DNA from 4 places in the Alteromonas sp. ABM1_013 genome. Region 2 is predicted to be linked to each of the others. Evidence: predicted binding sites of a transcription regulator. Region 2 holds the regulator's gene; each other region holds the start of a gene.

Region 1 (4,943 bases), on a different contig from region 2:
CCAATCATATCAACGTTTTCATCTTTAGCGGTTTGTAAAATTGTTGCCGCTGGAACCATCACGCCAAGATCAATCACTTCAAAGTTATTACACTGAAGTACCACGCCTACGATATTTTTACCGATATCGTGAACATCACCTTTTACCGTAGCGAGAAGAATTTTACCGTTGCTTTTAGCATCGTCTGACTTTTCTTCTTCAATGTATGGCTGTAAATGGGCTACCGCCTTTTTCATTACACGAGCCGACTTTACTACCTGCGGAAGGAACATCTTACCTTCACCGAATAAATCCCCAACTACGTTCATGCCATCCATTAATGGCCCTTCGATAACGTGTAAAGGACGCTCAGCTTGCTGACGCGCTTCTTCAGTGTCTTCAATAATATAATCGGTGATGCCCTTAACAAGCGCATGCTCTAAGCGCTTATTCACTTCTTGCTCGCGCCAGCTTAAATCTTCTTTCGCGGCAGCCTTACCATCACCTTGATAATTAGGGGCTATATCAAGCAGACGTTCGGTGGCATCGCTTCTGCGGTTTAAAATAACGTCTTCCACTGCATCGCGAAGCTCTGCTGGTATTTCGTCATATACCTCTAGCTGACCTGCATTCACAATAGCCATATCCATACCGGCGCGAATAGCGTGGTACAGAAACACCGAGTGCATAGCCTCGCGCACTGGGTTGTTGCCCCTGAAAGAGAAAGAGATGTTAGAAAGGCCACCAGAAATATGGGAATACGGACAGGTTTTACGTATCTCACGGGTAGCTTCGATAAAATCAACCGCGTAATTATCGTGTTCTTCAATCCCCGTCGCTACGGCAAAAATATTGGGGTCGAAGATAATATCTTCAGGCGAAAAACCAACTTCTTCAGTCAAAAGCTTGTAGCTACGCTGACAAATTTCAACCTTGCGGGCTTGTGTGTCGGCCTGGCCAGTTTCGTCAAAGGCCATCACTACGGTTGCAGCACCATAGCGCTTTATTAGCTTAGCTTGATTTAAGAAGAGTTCTTCACCTTCTTTTAAGCTAATCGAGTTAACTATCGCTTTACCTTGTACACACTTAAGCCCGGCTTCGATAATTTCCCATTTAGACGAGTCGATCATAATGGGAACTCGGCTAATATCTGGCTCAGAGGCAATCAGATTTAGAAAAGTGATCATGGCCTGCTTTGAATCAAGCATGGCCTCATCCATATTGATATCAATGATTTGGGCACCGTTTTCTACCTGCTGTCTTGCGACATCAAGCGCGGTTTCATAATCACCTTCAAGAATCAGACGTTTAAAGCGAGCAGAGCCTGTAACGTTGGTGCGCTCACCGATATTAATAAATGTAGAAAATTCTGCGCTCATAATGCCCTCCTAGTGTACAAACGGCTCTAGGCCTGACAAACGCATTTTAGGTTTAAATTCGGGAATCTTGCGTGGCGCGATTCCTTCAACCGCGTTAGCAATATCGCGAATATGCTCTGGGGTACTGCCACAACAGCCCCCTACGATGTTCACTAGCCCTGACTGCGCCCATTCTTTGATGTGTTCGGCCATCTCTGGCCCTTCCATATCGTATTCACCAAATTCGTTTGGTAAGCCAGCATTAGGGTGTGCGGATATGAAGCACTCACTCACATTAGCCACTTCATCTACGTACTGGCGCAAAAGATCCGGTCCAAGTGCACAGTTTAAGCCGAAGGAAAACGGGCTAATGTGTCGCATTGAGTAATAAAACGCTTCTGCGGTTTGACCAGAGAGCGTACGCCCTGAAGCATCTGTGATAGTACCTGATACCATCACGGGGAAAGACTTACCGAGCTTTTCAAATACCGACTCTACGGCAAACGCTGCCGCTTTCGCGTTTAATGTATCGAAAATAGTTTCAAGCATGATTAAATCAGCACCGCCTTCAATAAGGGCTTCGGTAGATTCGCTATACGCCTCCACTAGTTCGTCAAACGTGACGTTGCGCTTACCTGGGTCATTAACATCCGGTGAGATTGAAGCGGTGCGGTTTGTTGGACCTAGTACACCGGCAACGAAACGGGGCTTCTCGGGGGTTTTAGCTGTGAATTCATCGGCAGCTTTACGCGCTAATTTAGCCGCAGCCACATTGATATCCCGTGATTGAGCCTGCATATCATAATCGGCCATAGCGATAGTCGTGGCGTTAAACGTATTGGTTTCTATAATATCTGCGCCAGCTTCAAAATAATCACAGTGAATCTGATAAATAATGTCTGGCTGGGTAAGTACTAATAGGTCGTTATTACCCTTTACGTCGCAGTGCCAGTCTGCAAACTGTGTCCCGCGGTAATCTTCTTCTTCCAACTTGTGGCGTTGGATCATGGTGCCCATCGCACCGTCTAATATAAGAATGCGTTTTTTAGCGGCTTCTGTAAGCGTTGCCTGCGCGCTAGAAATTGGTCTTTGGCTCACGTGCTACCTCTTTGGCTGTGACTTTTCAGCAAGCTGACTTAAATCGTAAGGCGTGGTCTGATAGACATAATAATTCAGCCAGTTTGTAAACAATAGGCTGCCATGCGAGCGCCACTGTACAATAGGAGACTTGGCTGGATCATCCCCTTCAAAATAGTTTTTTGGCATTACCGGCGTTTGACCCGCGGCAATATCCCGTAAGTATTCGTCTTTGAGCGTATCAGGGTCATATTCTGGATGACCTGTTACAAACACCATTCGCTTGTCTTCTGACGCTACTATATAGGCACCCACGTCCTCAGATTCTGCCACAACGCTAAGGCCTTCAACACTGTTATACAGCGAAGTATCGATATGCCCGTAGCGAGAATGGGGAGCGTGAAAAGTTGGGTCGAAGCCCCTTAATAATTCATTGTTAGGGTCGTTCACTTTATGTTGAAAAACACCAGAAAACTTTTCGTCTCTGATCTCTCGGGTTATGCCATAGAAGTGATACATAGCCGCGTGGGCAGCCCAACATAAATATAGAGTAGAGTTAACGTGTCGCTGTGCCCACTCCAATATGGTGGTCATGGTGTCCCAATACTTCACTTCCTCATAGTCGATAAGCGCTAGAGGCGCACCAGTAACAATAAGGCCGTCGTATTTCTTATTCGCGACTGCTGAAAAGTCGTGATAGAAAGCATCCATGTGTGACTGGGGAGTATTTTTGGGTGCTTGATTATCAATGCGAATCAAGTCTACGTTTATTTGCAGCGGCGTATTCGATAGCAGGCGAAGCAACTGCACTTCTGTTTCTATCTTGTTCGGCATCAAATTAAGAATGCCGACTTCAAGAGGACGAATATCCTGATTGGCAGCCCTGTCCATGTCCATGGTAAAAATGTTTTCACCTTGTAGTACGTTCTGCGCGGGTAACTGCTCAGGAATACGAATTGGCATAGAGGGCTCCAGTGATAAATTACAATACCTGTATTGTGTCTATAACTGGCAATATGTCAACATCTTTACGTCTAGACGTCTAAACGTTTCTTTTAAAGGCGAGCCTATCGATACAAACAACTAGCCGTTTTGCTTATGCACCATCACTAACATCTCAGCTTCAGCGCGAGGAATGTCACAAGCCTCAATAATTTCGTCGATGCTGGCACCTTGCTTAACTAAGTCTGCAGCACGTTGATATAGGCGTAGGGAAGGATCTTGAAGTTTGAGCTCTCGAAGCTGATTTTCAATATCAGTTTGTTTTTCGTCTAGCTCTTGAATGTGGCGAGTAATGACCAATGTGCGTGCTTGCGCCTCGGTTTGTTGGTTATTTGCATCTTTAGCGAGCGCTTCTGCTCGCGCAATTGCAGAAGCACTATTTTGCTCACTATCGCTTAAAGCTGTACGTAACTGCTTAACGTGCGAATATAGAGTACTTACCGTAACAGCAAGCACAACGATAAAGCCGCACAAAATAAGTTCAATTAAGGTAGGTGCAGCAAGCTGCCATTCCATGGACATAACCCTTGGGGAAATGGAGGCGACATAGACAATACATGCCGCCTAATCATTATTTAGATATTGCTAAGCTCATCCCACTCTTCGTCGCTGAGCAATTTATTTAAATCAACAAGAATAAGCAGTTCGCCATCACGATTGCTAACCCCTTGGATAAATTTAGCGCTTTCTTCAGTACCAACGTTAGGGGCGCTGTCGATTTCTGAAGATTTTAAGTACACCACTTCTGCGACACTATCCACTAAGATACCGACAACCTGTTCGTCCGACTCTATGATCACTATACGAGTGTTGTCTGTGATTTCCGTTGGTGGTAGCCCAAAACGCGCACGGGTATCAATGACGGTTACCACGTTACCACGCAAGTTAATAATACCAAGCACATAATCAGGCGCACCGGGTACAGGGGCTATTTCGGTATAACGCAGTACTTCTTGTACTTGCATTACGTTAATACCGTACGTTTCTTCACCTAAGCGATACGTCACCCATTGAAGGACTTCATCGTTACTGTCGCTAGCGTTATTATTCATTCTTTCATCGCTCATGAACCTGGCTCCCAATACTATGGCGTCTGGTCGTTACTGCCTAAGCCTTTGTTAAGCATAGATATTAATTCTTCAACGTCAATTAGCGCACACATTTTTTCTTTAACCATCCCTGCTAACCAGGGACGTTTACCTGTGGACTCGCGCCATTTTACGTCATCGGTAGTCAAATTGACCGTGTTTACAAGCTTTTCGCTTGCTAGTCCCCACGCACTCTCTCCTAACATTATAAGATATCGGTAGTTGAGCGATTGTGCGAGATTTTCGTCGTATTTTTCTGGCATTACCCATTTTGCAGAGTCAACAACACTTAGTTTAGACTCTCTGTGCAACATTACACCCATAAACCAGTCAGGTTTTCCAAATAAAGGGCCTATTTTTTCAATTTGGTGGATCCCCCCTAGCGAAGTTAAGGGAACCGCAAGTGTTAGCCCTGCAACCTCAAAGAATAGCGCCTGAA
Region 2 (4,943 bases):
GCAGTACTTCACCCGGCGCATGGTGATAATACTGCCACAGCCACTGTGCCATTTTCAGCAACACATCATCTATAATGGGGCTATCGTCAAGTACCGACTCGATAGCTTTTAACTTGTCGACGTTGTCAATTTCACTTTCTGGTTTTTGGAGGGTTTCAACGACCACACCCACCAGTTTGCGGGGGCCAAAAGGCACAACCACTCTTACACCCGCACGGAGTGCGTTGTTGTGGGTATATGTGAAAAGTTGGCGCAGTGGCACTGGCACGGCAACTTGGATAAAGGCCATTGCGAACGTTCTACCTTACTTGATGGCTGTTACAGCGCGTAATGCGCTTACTAAGCTTCTTATATTGAAACTAATAATACTGAAGCTACTTGTAGACCTATATATTACAGCAGTTTGCGCTGCTAACAGTTAGCTACACATTTTGCTATAGCGCACAATTTTACTATTGACGCTAATGGGCCTAGCCTTGAAAGACAAATATTTAAACATACTTTACGATAAAGCATAAAAGGAATGTTTTTTGTTTAGCTCTCTTGGGTAGCCTTCTTGCCAAGCTGCTTTGTTTAACAATTGGGCAAAAACCACTTGATCATGCCACATCCATCCTATATTATGCGCCGCTCTTTTTGCGATGGGTTGTTCGTTGAACGACTCATCATTTGAATTATGTAACGTATGGTGTGCGACTTCGGGTTGTATAGCGATACGGCCTTATTATTTGAGGTAACCCAATGAAACAAGATATCCACCCTAAATACGAAGAAATCACAGCAACTTGCTCATGTGGTAACGAAATGAAGATTCGCTCTACGCTTGGTAAAGACATTAACCTAGACGTATGTTCTTCATGTCACCCATTCTACACTGGTAAGCAACGTAACGTTGATACTGGTGGTCGTGTTGATCGCTTCAAGAAGCGTTTCGGTGCATTGGGCAAAAAGTAAGCCTGATATCGAGTTCGAAAAAAGCGCCTTCTTGGCGCTTTTTTATTGTCCAGAGAAAACTATTCACGTTAGTAAACTAACATTGAATAGCTCTCACTTATGCAAGCACCTCTAATCAAAGCTAATTGATCATATCAATAACGCTTACACTTAAGATCAAAACACTCATTATAATTAATGAAGTTTTTCGACTCCTGACAAGTGTTTATCCCAGTCCCCTCTACTTTGTTTTTCACACGCTTCCTCACTGTCGAAATAAATTCCAGCTGGAATAGACTTTATCGATTCTAGGGCTATATTCACCTGGTTTATGAAGTCCATATCCCAACCGTTAATCAATGCTTGCTGCTTCTCTTGCTCCGTATTAAATACGGCAATAACTTTCGGCGCTTTCCAAGATCCTAAATGCGTAAGCCATACGAATCCATTATCGTCAGATTTTACGTTTTCACACACATCTGTTAGCACTGCGATTAGTTTTTTCTCTGTCATATTATTTATCTTCAAAACGGGTTTGAGAGGCCATTTATCGTATTTTATCAGAAAAACAATAGTGAAAATAAAGAGGTCTATCTTTGTGAAATATTATCCAAAGCTGTTTTTTCGAATATAAATCGATAAGCATCTTAGCATCCGCGCCTACATTTTAGCACCCGCGCCTATAATACACCTTCAAAATGAAATGAGACTTCAAAATAAATTTTATGAATGACAATTATAGACTTATTTTACTGGTCTAATTAGTATGCCTAACCTACATTGGTAATTGAGAATTCTGATCAGATATGTACACAGTGATTGGCTGTGTTAGAGTTGCGATCGGCACCTTAATAGTGAGCATTAACTTTATGAATAGTGCTTTACTGCTAAGGCTTGTGGCGCTTTTGGATATAAATTCAGGTCTAAATGTTAGACCTAGTATCAACAGCGATATGTGAGGGAAATCAGGAAGAGTTAACGCTAGGTCTGCAGTTTCCAACGTACCACACTGGTGCTAACAACTATTTATAATCACTTTTGTCATTAGTTAGTTGTAACGCGCTTATGTTTATCTATCTATAACTACAACGATAATAAAATAGCTACAGAGCGTGAACAAAAATACCGATGAACCCTACATCTAAGGATACCTTTTTACATGTCAGATTTTAGACAACGCGCACTCGACTATCACGCCAAACCCACACCTGGAAAAATTCGCGTAGAGCTATCTAAGCCAGCCGATAGCGTCGACGACCTTGCTCTTGCCTACAGCCCGGGCGTTGCCGAGCCGGTGAGAGAAATCGCCGAGGATGCAGATAACGCTTACAAGTATACGGGCAAAGGTAACTTGGTCGCTGTTATCAGTAACGGAACTGCGATTTTAGGCTTAGGTAATTTAGGCCCATTAGCTTCAAAGCCAGTAATGGAAGGTAAAGCACTTCTGTTTAAACGCTTTGCTGGTTTAGATGCCATTGATATTGAAGTGAAACATCGTACGACCGAAGAATTCATCAATACTGTAGCCAATATTGCTGATACGTTTGGTGGTATTAACCTAGAAGATATCAAAGCGCCAGAGTGCTTTGAAATTGAGCAAGAACTCATTAAGCGCTGTAAAATCCCAGTATTCCATGATGATCAACACGGTACCGCTATTGTAACCGCCGCAGGTATGCTTAACGCTTTAGAAATTCAGGGCAAAAATATAGAGAACGCTAAAATTGTTTGCATGGGCGCTGGAGCAGCAGCGGTTGCCTGTATGGAGCTACTGATTAAGTGTGGTGCCCAGCGTGAGCGTATCTACATGTTAGATAGAAAAGGCGTTATCCACACTCGTCGCGAAGATTTAACTGAGCACAAGAAGCTGTTTGCTAACAATACTGATAAGCGCACCCTTGAAGATGTAATGGAAGGCGCAGATATCTTTGTCGGTGTATCAGGCCCTGATGTTTTACCGCCAGAAGCGCTTTCCTTGATGGCTGAAAACCCAATTGTATTTGCATGTTCTAACCCAGATCCTGAGATAAAGCCTGAGCTTGCTCACGAAGTGCGTAAAGACCTAATTATGGCTACTGGCCGCTCAGACTATCCTAATCAGGTAAACAATGTGCTGTGCTTTCCGTTTATTTTCCGCGGTGCTTTAGATGTTCGCGCAACAGCCATTAATGATGAGATGAAAGTGGCGGCGGTTGAAGCTCTTCGTGCTATTACGAAAGAACCTGTACCACAGGAAGTATTGGCAGCGAGTAAAAGCGATAGTCTGACATTTGGTAAGGAGTATATTATTCCTAAACCTATGGACCCACGTCTGTGCGAGCGTATAGCTACCGCCGTATCTAAGGCGGCTATTGAGTCGGGTGTTGCACGAGTACCTGAAAGACCAGAAGAATAAAGTTCTGGCGCACAAGGCTAAAAAAGGTTGTGTTAACGCTCAACCAATATTTGCTAAAAAGTGCGCTTAAAGAATACAAGTACATAAAAAACGGCGCTGTGTTGTAGGCTATAAACTAGTAAAGTCTTACAACACAGCGCCGTTTCTCTTTAATACTAAATATCAGTCGTCTTCAGACACATCATTTTCGAAGCTTGGATCAATGCCCATTTCTTCCATAATGCGCCTAGCTTCAGCCGGCACGCGATTAGGATTGTCTTTACGCAGGTCATCGTCGTTAGGCAATGGCTGGCCAGTAAACGCGTGTAAAAACGCTTCACACAATAGTTCCGAATTAGTGGCGTGGCGCAAATTATTGATTTGGCGGCGGGTACGCTCATCAGTAAGTGCTTTAAGCACATTAATAGGTATAGAGACAGTGACTTTCTTTACCTGCTCGCTCTTTTTCCCATGCTCTGCGTAGGGGTGAATATATTTACCGTTCCATTCTGCCATTGTACTAACTCGGTCTACTCTTTTTATATTATGAAGAGAAATTCTAAACAAGTTCACGAAAAGGTCAATTGAGCAGTGTAAACCTCTTGACGTCTAGACATATATTCTTTAATTTAGACGTCTAAACGTCTATAAGATAACATTTTTGAGAGTATAAACCATGGTTTCTTACGCACAAGGTATCGATGCATTAAACCAGTCCCTGTCGGAACTGCGTGATATTGATGTATCTTTTGAATTCTTTCCGCCTAAAACGGAAGCCATGGAGCAAACCCTGTGGAAGTCGGTTGAACGCCTAGCACCGTTAAAGCCCAGCTACATGTCGGTTACTTACGGCGCCAATAGCGGTGAGCGTGACAGAACCCACGACGTGGTAAAACGGATTCAACAGCAAACTGGTGTGGCGGCAGTTCCTCACTTAACCTGTGTTGACGCTAGCCGTGATGAATTAAAGCAAATTGCAAAAGACTACTGGGATTCTGGTATTCGCCGTATTGTCGCCCTACGTGGCGACCTACCCAAAGGGGTAGACAAAACAGAGATGTATGCCTCTGACTTAGTTGCCTTACTAAAAGACGTTGCCGATTTTGACATTTCAGTTGCCGCCTACCCGGAAAAACACCCTGAAGCGCCAAATGCGCAGTTCGACTTGCTAAACCTTAAACGCAAAGCTGAAGCTGGCGCTACCGAAGCGATAACCCAGTTCTTCTTCGACACCAGTGTTTACCTGCGATTTAGAGACCGTGCAGCCGCCGCAGGTGTAGACTTAGACATAGTTCCAGGCATTTTACCTGTGACTAACTACCAAACGTTAGTAAGGTTTGCAGGCTTTACAGATGTTCACGTACCGGGATGGTTACACAAGATGTTCGACGGTCTTGATGCAGACGATCAAGCCACTCGTAACCTAATAGGCGCTAATATTGCTATGGATCAAGTGAAGGTATTGGCAAAAGAAGGGGTGAAGCACTTTCACTTTTATACCTTAAATCGCAGTGAGTTAAGCTATGCTATCTGCCACATGCTGGGTGTGCGCTCCGGCGACTGATTTCGTATAGCGGTAACAAAGCTATACAGTTAGATAATTAAAGGCGCATTCATGCGCCTTTGTTGTATAAAG
Region 3 (4,943 bases), on a different contig from region 2:
TTTGCGTTCACTCTTCTTTTTGGAATAACCAATGTGGCACGATTCTGCTATTAAACACAAGGAGTGAAGCTTAATGTTTGTTAGGTGAGCAGCTATGTGAGAGTGCAGAGCACGATGAAAAATAAAAATACCTGTGCCAGTGAGAAGGATATTCTCTTTTGCTAACACAAATTAAGGAGAACAGTAGTTTGGAGTATAAGTGCGAAATACAACATTGCCTACAATTATAGATGTGGAAGCAAGTGGATTTGGGGCGGCAAGTTACCCCATAGAAATAGGCATTGTGCGCTATGATGGTGCAAAGTGGTGCAAGCTACTAAGGCCATTTGACTCTTGGGTACACTGGGATACAAAAGCAGAATCGCTTCATGGCATCTCTCAACAAATGTTACAAGCACGAGGCGAGGAACCTCATAAGGTGTGCGTTGAGCTTAATAATTTTCTGGGAAATACAGTTGTATACAGTGACGGATGGGTGGTAGATAACCCTTGGCTGATAAAGCTGTTCTCGGCTGCGCAAATTGAAATGTCGTTCACCTGCCGCGCCCTTGAATATATATTGAGTGAGTCTCAAATGGATAACTGGCACGACGTAAAAAATAGTCTTTCCGCTGAACTAGACGTTAAGCGTCATCGGGCGAGTTCAGATGCAATGATAATTCAGCAAACCTATGCTAAAACAATGGCACTCACTCAGAAGTGATTCTGTACTGCATTTACAGTCAGAGTGCCTCAATTTTGGCATCGAGGCGTTCGAAAAGCTAAAGGTAGTGATATTTCTAGAACAGGTAATTAACACCTAATGAAAGCGCCATATTCTCTTCTTCTCCAACTTGTCTATGCTCAATCTCTACGGCCATGTTTAACCCTTCGCTTTGGCCAAGTAGCCAGCCTAATCGCGTAAAAGTACCTACATCGTGCGGTAAATAAAGCCACTCAGCATAATGTTGAAAAGCGGTATTGTTTGTTTTGTAGGTCGCATAAACCTTCTGCGGCACCCAAGTGTTAAAACGCCGGCTGGCGCTAAACATACCTTGTGAGCCCGCTGGATAGGTATAACTGTTGTCGTAAAGATAGGTTTCTGTCGTAGATTGAACGCGGTACATACTGTTTAGCTGCCACCGAGCTATCTTCTTGCTCTTAAATTGAATTGGGCTGTAGAGGGTATCATTTACATTCGCGAACACAGGTAAGGCTGTTGTTGAGACAGCCAGCGTGAACGCTATAAGAGTACCAGAAACTACATTCATGGAAGAGCCCAAGTTGTTGTTATCATGGCTTGTAAACAACCAGAAACTACAAGCGATAGTGTGTTCGTTATTTAAGCATAGCTGCAAAAACAAAGGATGGAAATAGGCTTTACCGTTTTTAATTTAGGGGGCTAGCTTGTCTCACCTGAAAGACTCAACAAAAAACGCCGCTAGGTTGCATAGCTTCAATGTAAAGCGTAACAAGCTAACGGCGTTTTCAAAGAGCGTTAATGGCTTATCGTATTAAATCGATGCTTTTAACGCTTCCGCTTTATCTGTTGCTTCCCATGGGAATTCGTCACGACCAAAGTGACCGTATGCAGCTGTTGGGCGATAAATTGGGCGCTCAAGATCTAGCATTTGGATAAGGCCGTAAGGGCGCAAATCAAAGTGTTCGCGCACTAATGCAACGAGTGTTTTCTCATCTACAACGCCAGTCCCAAAGGTATCGATGCTGATAGACGTTGGCTCTGCCACACCAATTGCATAAGACACTTGGATTTCACAGCGCTTAGCAAGGCCCGCGGCAACAATGTTCTTAGCAACGTAACGACCCGCGTATGCTGCACTGCGGTCTACTTTAGATGGATCTTTACCAGAAAACGCGCCACCACCGTGACGAGCCATACCACCGTAAGTGTCTACGATGATTTTACGACCTGTTAAGCCACAGTCGCCCATTGGACCACCGATAACGAATCGACCTGTTGGGTTGATATGAAAGCGCGTATTTCCATCAATCCATTCACTTGGTAGTACTGGCTTGATGATTTCTTCCATTACCGCTTCACGTACTGTTTCAGTGCTTACTGAATCACAGTGCTGAGTTGAAAGTACAACCGCGTCGATGCCTACAGGCTTGTCGTTTTCGTATTTAAAAGTAATTTGGCTTTTCGCATCTGGGCGCAACCAGTCTAGTTTGCCAGATTTACGTACTTCCGCTTGTTTTTGAACAAGGCGGTGAGAGTACGTGATAGGCGCCGGCATTAATACATCAGTTTCGTCGCTCGCGTAACCAAACATCAGGCCTTGGTCACCCGCACCTTGTTCTTCTAGGCTTGCGCGGTCAACACCTTGATTAATATCAGGAGACTGTTTACCAATAGCATTTAATACGGCACATGAGTCAGCGTCAAAGCCCATGTCTGAGTGCGTATAGCCAATTTCTTTTACTGTTTTGCGAGTAAGCTCTTCAATGTCTACCCATGCAGAAGTGGTAACTTCACCACCTACTAAAACCATACCGGTTTTTACATACGTTTCGCAGGCCACCCGAGCGCGAGGATCTTGTTCTAATATAGCGTCAAGAACCGCATCTGAGATCTGATCAGCAATTTTGTCCGGATGTCCTTCAGACACTGACTCGGATGTGAATAAATGCGTGGCCATAAATGCTCCGTAAGCGTTAAATTATCAAAATAGTCGTATATTGTACTAAAACAAGTTATAAATACCAGTCTTTACTTCTAGACGTCTAAAAGTCTCTTTGTTACGAATAGTTGACATAACCCGATCATTTTTGGGGTTATTTCGATGTATAACAAAGACAAAGACATATAAGTGTTATCGGTAATGCCGTGGGCTTTATAAGCTTCTTTGATGTTTTTGGATTTACTTTCGATAATGGCAATGAAAATCCATTGAACTGAAAGGTGGCATGGGTAAGAATAGCCTCACATTCAAAAGTGCCTAGAAGTAGAGCAAGAGCAGACAATTGATGTTCCCCAGTGCTCACATCAATTACTACCGTGGTACCAAAAGATACAAAATAAATCAGGAGACAACATGCCCTCTCGTCGTGAACTCGCCAATGCTATCCGTGCATTAAGCATGGACGCCGTTCAACAAGCTAAATCTGGTCACCCAGGCGCCCCAATGGGGATGGCTGATATCGCGCAGGTATTATGGGGTGATTTCTTATCACACAACCCTGCAAACCCATCTTGGGCTAACCGCGATCGCTTTGTGCTTTCAAATGGTCACGGCTCGATGCTGTTGTACTCTCTACTACACCTCTCAGGCTATGAATTGCCTATTGAAGAGCTGAAGAACTTCCGTCAGCTACATTCTAAAACGCCTGGTCACCCAGAGTACGGTTATGCGCCAGGTGTTGAAACCACCACCGGCCCATTGGGTCAGGGTATTAGCAATGCAGTGGGTATGGCACTTGCTGAGAAAGTGCTAGCGGCACAATTTAACAAAGACGGTCACACTATCGTTGACCACCACACCTACGCGTTCCTAGGTGATGGCTGCTTAATGGAAGGTATCTCTCACGAGACGTGTTCACTAGCCGGTACACTAGGCCTTGGTAAGTTAATCGCATTTTGGGATGACAACGGCATTTCAATTGATGGTGAAGTAGAAGGCTGGTTCACCGACGATACGCCAGCACGCTTTAAGAGCTACGGCTGGGAAGTGATTGAAGGCGTTGACGGTCACGATGCTGAACAAGTAAAAGCTGCCATTGAAAAGGCACAAGCGAACACCGCGCAGCCTACACTTATTTGTTGTAAAACCACCATTGGTTTCGGCTCGCCTAATAAAGAAGGTACTGAGTCTTGCCACGGTGCACCGTTAGGTGATGACGAAATTGTCGCTACACGTGAAAAACTTGGCTGGAGCCACGGCGCGTTCGAAATTCCAGACGATATCTACGCGGGCTGGGATGGCAAAGAGAAAGGCTCAAAAGCGGAAAGCGCGTGGAATGACGCTTTCGCAGCATACGAAGCCGCCTACCCAGAGCTTGCAGCAGAATTCAAACGCCGTGTAAATGGCGAGCTACCAGCAGATTTCAGTGACAAAGCAGATGCTATCATCGCTGAACTTCAAGCTAACCCACAAAACATTGCTTCACGTAAAGCGTCGCAAAATGCATTAAACGCGTTTGGTCCGTTACTTCCTGAGCTATTAGGCGGCTCTGCCGACCTTGCAGGTTCTAACCTAACTATTTGGGAAGGCAGTAAAGGGGTTGAAGCAAACGACGCATCAGGTAACTACATTTACTACGGTGTACGTGAGTTTGGTATGTCGGCCATGATGAATGGTATTGCTCTTCACGGTGGCTTTAAGGCATACGGTGCAACCTTCCTAATGTTTATGGAATATGCACGCAACGCGGTACGCATGGCCGCACTAATGAAGCAGCCTGCAATTTTCGTTTACACCCACGATTCAATTGGTCTAGGTGAAGACGGCCCAACTCACCAGCCAGTAGAGCAGGTGGTAGCGCTACGAGCAACGCCTAACCTTGATAACTGGCGTCCTTGTGATCAGGTTGAGTCTGCTGTGTCGTGGAAGTCTGCTATTGAGCGCACTGACGGCCCAACAACACTGATCTTCACACGTCAAGGCTTAGCGCAGCAAGAAAGAACGACTCAACAAGTGGCTGATATCGCGAAAGGCGGTTACGTACTTAAAGACTGCGAAGGTACGCCAGAGCTTATTCTTATTGGTACCGGTTCTGAGGTACAGCTAGCCGTTGAAGCTGCAGAAAAACTAACCGAGCAAGGCAAAGTGGTTCGCGTAGTGTCTATGCCATCAACTGACGTATTTGACCGTCAGTCTGCTGACTACCGTGAAAGCGTACTGCCTTCTAGCGTTGTTAAACGCGTAGCGGTTGAAGCGCTGTCTAAAGATAGCTGGTACAAGTACGTTGGCTTCAATGGCGCTATCGTGGGCATGGACACCTTT
Region 4 (4,943 bases), on a different contig from region 2:
TGGCCATCCGTATTGGCAAACTAGAAGACTCGACGCTGGTTGCCAAAAAGCTGGCTACTCGTCACTTGTTTGTATGCGGAAGTAGGGAATATTTCAAAGATAAAGGACAGCCTAAAAGTATTGAAGAGTTAAAAGCGCACTCGCTGCTGGTGGGGTCACAGCCATATTGGCGTTTACTTATTGATAATAAAATTCAATCAATTCCAGTACAGGGAAGGGTTCGGTATAACAGTGGTAATGCACTATGTAGCGCCGCGATTGCTGGTTTAGGTATTGCACAACTGCCCGGGTTTTACGTGCGTAAAGCACTAGCCTCAGGTCAGCTAATAGAGCTGTTCCCCGAGTATAAAGATAAGCAAGAAGCTATTTGGGCTGTATTTCCTTCGAACCGAAATGTTGCACCCAAAATTAGGTTGCTGGTGGACTTTTTAGCTCAACATCTTGTCTCAGATAGCTAAAGTGCCTGTTTTAAAAATAATGATCGAAATAGAGCGCCTTTATCTAAGTATTCTTTAATTAAGGTGACATGCAGGTGATGAAGTGCACAATGATGAGGGAAAAATTCACGTACGCGGTGCCCGTGTACACAACTTAAAGAATATTTGTATCGATATACCGCGAAATGAAGTGGTGGTGTTCACCGGTGTATCTGGTTCAGGAAAATCTTCTTTGGCTTTCGGTACGCTTTATGCCGAAGCTCAGCATCGGTATTTAGATTCAATATCACCTTATGCAAGGCGGCTAATTGAGCAGGTGGAGAAACCTGACGTAGACGCGATTGAGGGATTACCGCCTGCTGTGGGCCTGCATCAGCGCCGTGGCGCACCTTCCGTTCGTTCTTACGTTGGCAGTATCACCACGCTTTCTAATAGTCTGCGAATGCTTTATTCGCGTGCAGGCGACTATCCCGAAGAGCAGAATATTGTCTACGCAGACGGGTTTTCTCCTAATACGCCTGAAGGTGCATGTGAACACTGTGACGGTATTGGAAAAGTTTTTGACACACAAGCTCATCGCCTTGTACCCGACGATAGCCTCACCATACGCGAGGGCGCTGTGGCAGCTTGGCCAGGTGCGTGGCAGGGCAAAAACCTAGTAAGGGTGCTGTTATCGCTTGATATTGATGTTGATATTCCATGGCGAGAACTGCCTCAAAAAACGCGCGACTGGATCTTATATACCGACGAAATGCCACAGGTGCCCGTCTATCGAAATTACAATCTAGCGCAAACCCGTAAAGCACAACAAGAAGGTGAACCTGCCAGCTATAACGGCAAGTTTATCAGCGCGAGACGTCATGTGCTCGATACCTTCAAAACGTCTCAAAAAGAGAAAATGAAGCAGCGAATTGCTCCTTTCATATCTGTTGAAGTATGTCCGGTTTGTCACGGTAAAAAGCTTAAGCAAAATGCACTGGCAGTAAAAATTGATGACTTAGATATTATTGATTTTTCTAGGCTGCCACTGCAGCAAGTTTACGAAAAGCTTCAGGCATTAAGAAATTCAGTCAACGGCGATACGTCAGAGCGCGCTCAGGTGATACGCAATATTACGGGTGACATTATTGAAAGAGTGAAACCGATTATAGCGCTTGGGCTTCATTACCTTTCGTTAGATAGAAGTACAACAAGTATCTCAGTAGGCGAGTTGCAGCGAATACGGCTGGCAACTCAGCTTAAATCAAACTTATTTGGCGTTGTCTTCGTGATGGATGAGCCGTCATCAGGTCTTCACCCTCGCGACGTCGAAGGGCTTATTCGCGCGCTTCACAATATAACCGAAACGGGAAATTCGTTGCTTGTTGTCGAGCACAATCCTTATGTTATCAAAGGCGCTAACTGGGTTGTAGACGTAGGGCCGCGAGCGGGAGTGAACGGAGGTGAGCTGGTTTATAGTGGGCCGATTAAAGAACTGGCAAGCATTAAAAGCTCCCCAACGGCAGACTACGTTTTTAACAATAAAGCCCTAAGCCAGCGTATAAAACGCAAATCATCAGGGGTATTGCGTTTAAAAGACGTGTCTAGAAACAACGTCAGCCATGTTGATATTAATATTCCACTTGGCGTGATGACCTGTGTTACTGGCGTTTCCGGCTCTGGAAAGTCGAGTTTGATTAGCCAAGCATTAGTTGAGTTAGTCAAAGACGGTTTAAGTCCAGTCGAGAAAGAAGGGAAGCGAGCGAAAGAAACGAAAGAGACGAGAAAAACGAAAGAACTGCTTACTGACGCCAATTCGCTCCTTGCTCAAGACACTTTTTCACATGAAAGTGAGCCGCAGCAAGGCTTTATTGAAAGCGGACTTGAAGAGTTAAGTCGTATAGTTGTGGTAGATCAGTCTCCTATCGGCAGAACACCCCGTTCAACACTGGCAACCTATACAGGCATATTTGACCAAGTCAGAAGTTTATTTGCTTCAACCGAAGAAGCAAAAGCCCGAGGATACGATGCGGGTCACTTTTCTTTCAACGTGGCAAAAGGACGATGCCCACATTGTGAAGGTTTGGGTGTGGTATCGGTAGAACTACTGTTTATGCCGAGTGTTTATTCCCCCTGTACAGTTTGTAACGGACACCGTTTTAACGAAAGCGTACTGGAAGTTGGTTACAACGAACACTCTATCGCTGACGTATTATCGCTTACGGTTGAAGAAGCACTATCTATATTCAAGAGTAATCAAGTCATTACGCGGGGGCTTCAAACGCTAATGAATGTAGGGCTTGGCTATCTAACCCTTGGACAAAGTGCCACCGAATTATCAGGCGGCGAGGCGCAGCGTATTAAATTAGCATCAGAACTTAAACGCGCTCAAAATGCTAATACCCTTTACGTGCTCGATGAACCTACAACAGGTTTACACCTTTCAGACACCTCGCTACTTATGCAGCATTTAACCACGCTAGTTGAAGCCGGAAATACTGTGGTGATGGTTGAGCACAATATGCAGGTAGCTAGGGCTTGCGATCACATTATAGATATGGGACCAGGCGCTGGTGACGAGGGGGGAGAAATAGTAGCTGAAGGTAGCCCAGAGGAGGTTGCTAAGGTTAAACAAAGTGCAACAGCCCCATTTTTGAAGGCGAGCTTGCTCTAACAAAGGCTTTCACTGAATGAGTTCGGTTTAAATGATCGTAGAAATAAGTACTTGTTTAAGGCTACTTAAGTACAAGTAAGCCAATTTAGAAACTGCTTAAACTGTATTTGTACCTCAAAAAGAAATATTAATTAAAGAGTGTTTCATATTTTGCAATACAGTGTAGTGAAAACTGCGGTTGACTTATAGACGTCTATACGGCAAATTGCTTGTATGAAAAAGATTCTACTTACTCGCACCACCATTATGTTAATTACCACCTTAAAAAGGGCGGTCGCTGACTAGTGCAAGTAAGCAAAAGACAACGAAAGCCCGCCTAACACAGAGCGGGCTTTTTTTTACACACGTTTTAGCATGCGTAACCTTAAGGAGCAGCATATGAAAGTCTTAAAGTTTGGGGGTTCTTCTCTAGCCGATGCACCGCGATACATGCGCGTTATGGAAATTAGCACGGCAACCCACCAAACCGACGGTGCTGCGGTTGTACTCTCTGCCCCAAAGGGGGTAACGAACGCGCTTTCACTACTTTGTGAACAAGCAGCCGCGGGTGAAGATTTCCAGCCATTATTCGATAAGTTGAATGACACGGTCACAGGCATTGCCAACGACCTGAACGATGAACTCGACGGATTTGAACACGCAAGCGTGGTGGAATTTATCAATAGTCACTTATCAGTATTAAAACAGCACCTTGAAGGCATTAAACTGCTCGGCGTTGCGCCAGATAATGTTGCTGCTGGTATTCTTAGTATTGGCGAATACATCTCGGTTACGCTCTTTAGCGCTATGTTATCGGCTAAAGGCATTGCAAACCGCGTTATCGACCCAGTTAAATATGTGCTTGCTGAGGGCGATTACTTAGACAGTATTGCCGACGTATCGCTAAGTAAAGCGCGTTTTTCAGATGTGCCTACCGATGGCAGTGAGTTTTTGGTTATGCCTGGCTTTGTAGCTGTTAACGAAGCAGGCGAAAAAGTAACGCTAGGACGTAATGGCTCTGACTATTCAGCGGCTATTTTAGCGGCGTGTATAGACGCTAGCTGCTGTGAAATTTGGACAGACGTAGACGGTGTGTATAACGCTGACCCCAATCAAGTGGAAGGCGCGGTGCTGCTAGACAAGCTTACTTATCAAGAGGCGATGGAGCTGTCTTACTTCGGTGCCAAGGTGCTTCACCCGAAAACAATCGGGCCTATCGCTCAGCACCACATTCCTTGCTTAATTAGAAATACCTTAAACCCGGCAGCGCCTGGTACGCTAATCAGTAATGAAAAAAGCGAAGTGTGGACGTCGGTGAAAGGTATTTCACAGCTTGATAACGTCACCATGTTCAACGTAGCAGGGCCAGGCCTTAAAGGCATGGTGGGTATGGCGAGCCGTGTGTTTGAGGTTATGTCGAACGCCAACATTTCAATTAGCCTTATTACGCAGTCATCTTCGGAATACTCAATTAGTTTTTGTATTCAAAGTAAAGACGCCAGCCGTGCATTAACGCTACTTGAAGATGCTTTCGCGCTAGAGCTGCAAAATCAATTGCTTGACCCTATCGAAGTACGTCACGATCTGGCCATAGTCACTTTGGTGGGTGACGGTATGCGTCAAACAAAAGGGTTGGCAGCGCGTTTCTTCAACTCGCTTGCTCAAGCACGAGTAAACAACGTTGCTATCGCACAGGGCTCTTCAGAACGCTCAATTTCCACAGTAATCGAAAGTAAGCGTGCTAAGAAAGCGGTTAAGGTTATTCATCAGAATTTTTTCTCTGACCGCCATACCATAGACGTATTCCTAGTAGGGTGTGGCAATGTAGGCACTGAACTGCTAGGTCAGATTGAAAAACAACAGCCAGCACTTTT

The links. Region 2 encodes MetJ, which represses methionine synthesis genes. Its sites were predicted from a motif close to TAGACGTCTAGACGTCTA; they were not measured.
Region 1: the regulator MetJ is predicted to act here: its motif matches at 3,442-3,459, upstream of metA (homoserine O-succinyltransferase MetA).
Region 3: the regulator MetJ is predicted to act here: its motif matches at 2,710-2,727, upstream of metK (methionine adenosyltransferase).
Region 4: the regulator MetJ is predicted to act here: its motif matches at 3,277-3,294, upstream of thrA (bifunctional aspartate kinase/homoserine dehydrogenase I).

The regions. Positions count from the first base shown of each region.
Region 1 is NZ_JBSWXH010000001.1:786,069-791,011, reverse strand. Features, by position in the region: gene metH (methionine synthase) at 1-1,358, opposite strand, end outside; gene ACXAGK_RS03330 (homocysteine S-methyltransferase family protein) at 1,368-2,435, opposite strand; gene metA (homoserine O-succinyltransferase MetA) at 2,439-3,377, opposite strand; gene ACXAGK_RS03320 (DUF2802 domain-containing protein) at 3,498-3,932, opposite strand; gene ACXAGK_RS03315 (chemotaxis protein CheW) at 3,992-4,483, opposite strand; gene ACXAGK_RS03310 (chemotaxis protein CheW) at 4,501-4,943, opposite strand, start outside.
Region 2 is NZ_JBSWXH010000004.1:116,899-121,841, forward strand. Features, by position in the region: gene priA (primosomal protein N') at 1-289, opposite strand, end outside; gene rpmE (50S ribosomal protein L31) at 742-954, shown strand; gene ACXAGK_RS12420 (hypothetical protein) at 1,129-1,446, opposite strand; gene ACXAGK_RS12425 (malic enzyme-like NAD(P)-binding protein) at 2,093-3,328, shown strand; gene metJ (met regulon transcriptional regulator MetJ) at 3,491-3,823, opposite strand; gene metF (methylenetetrahydrofolate reductase) at 3,984-4,871, shown strand.
Region 3 is NZ_JBSWXH010000001.1:476,775-481,717, forward strand. Features, by position in the region: gene ACXAGK_RS02060 (3'-5' exonuclease) at 200-703, shown strand; gene ACXAGK_RS02065 (hypothetical protein) at 780-1,250, opposite strand; gene metK (methionine adenosyltransferase) at 1,494-2,639, opposite strand; gene tkt (transketolase) at 3,036-4,943, shown strand, end outside.
Region 4 is NZ_JBSWXH010000002.1:333,637-338,579, forward strand. Features, by position in the region: gene ACXAGK_RS06130 (LysR substrate-binding domain-containing protein) at 1-458, shown strand, start outside; gene ACXAGK_RS06135 (excinuclease ABC subunit UvrA) at 541-3,090, shown strand; gene thrA (bifunctional aspartate kinase/homoserine dehydrogenase I) at 3,469-4,943, shown strand, end outside.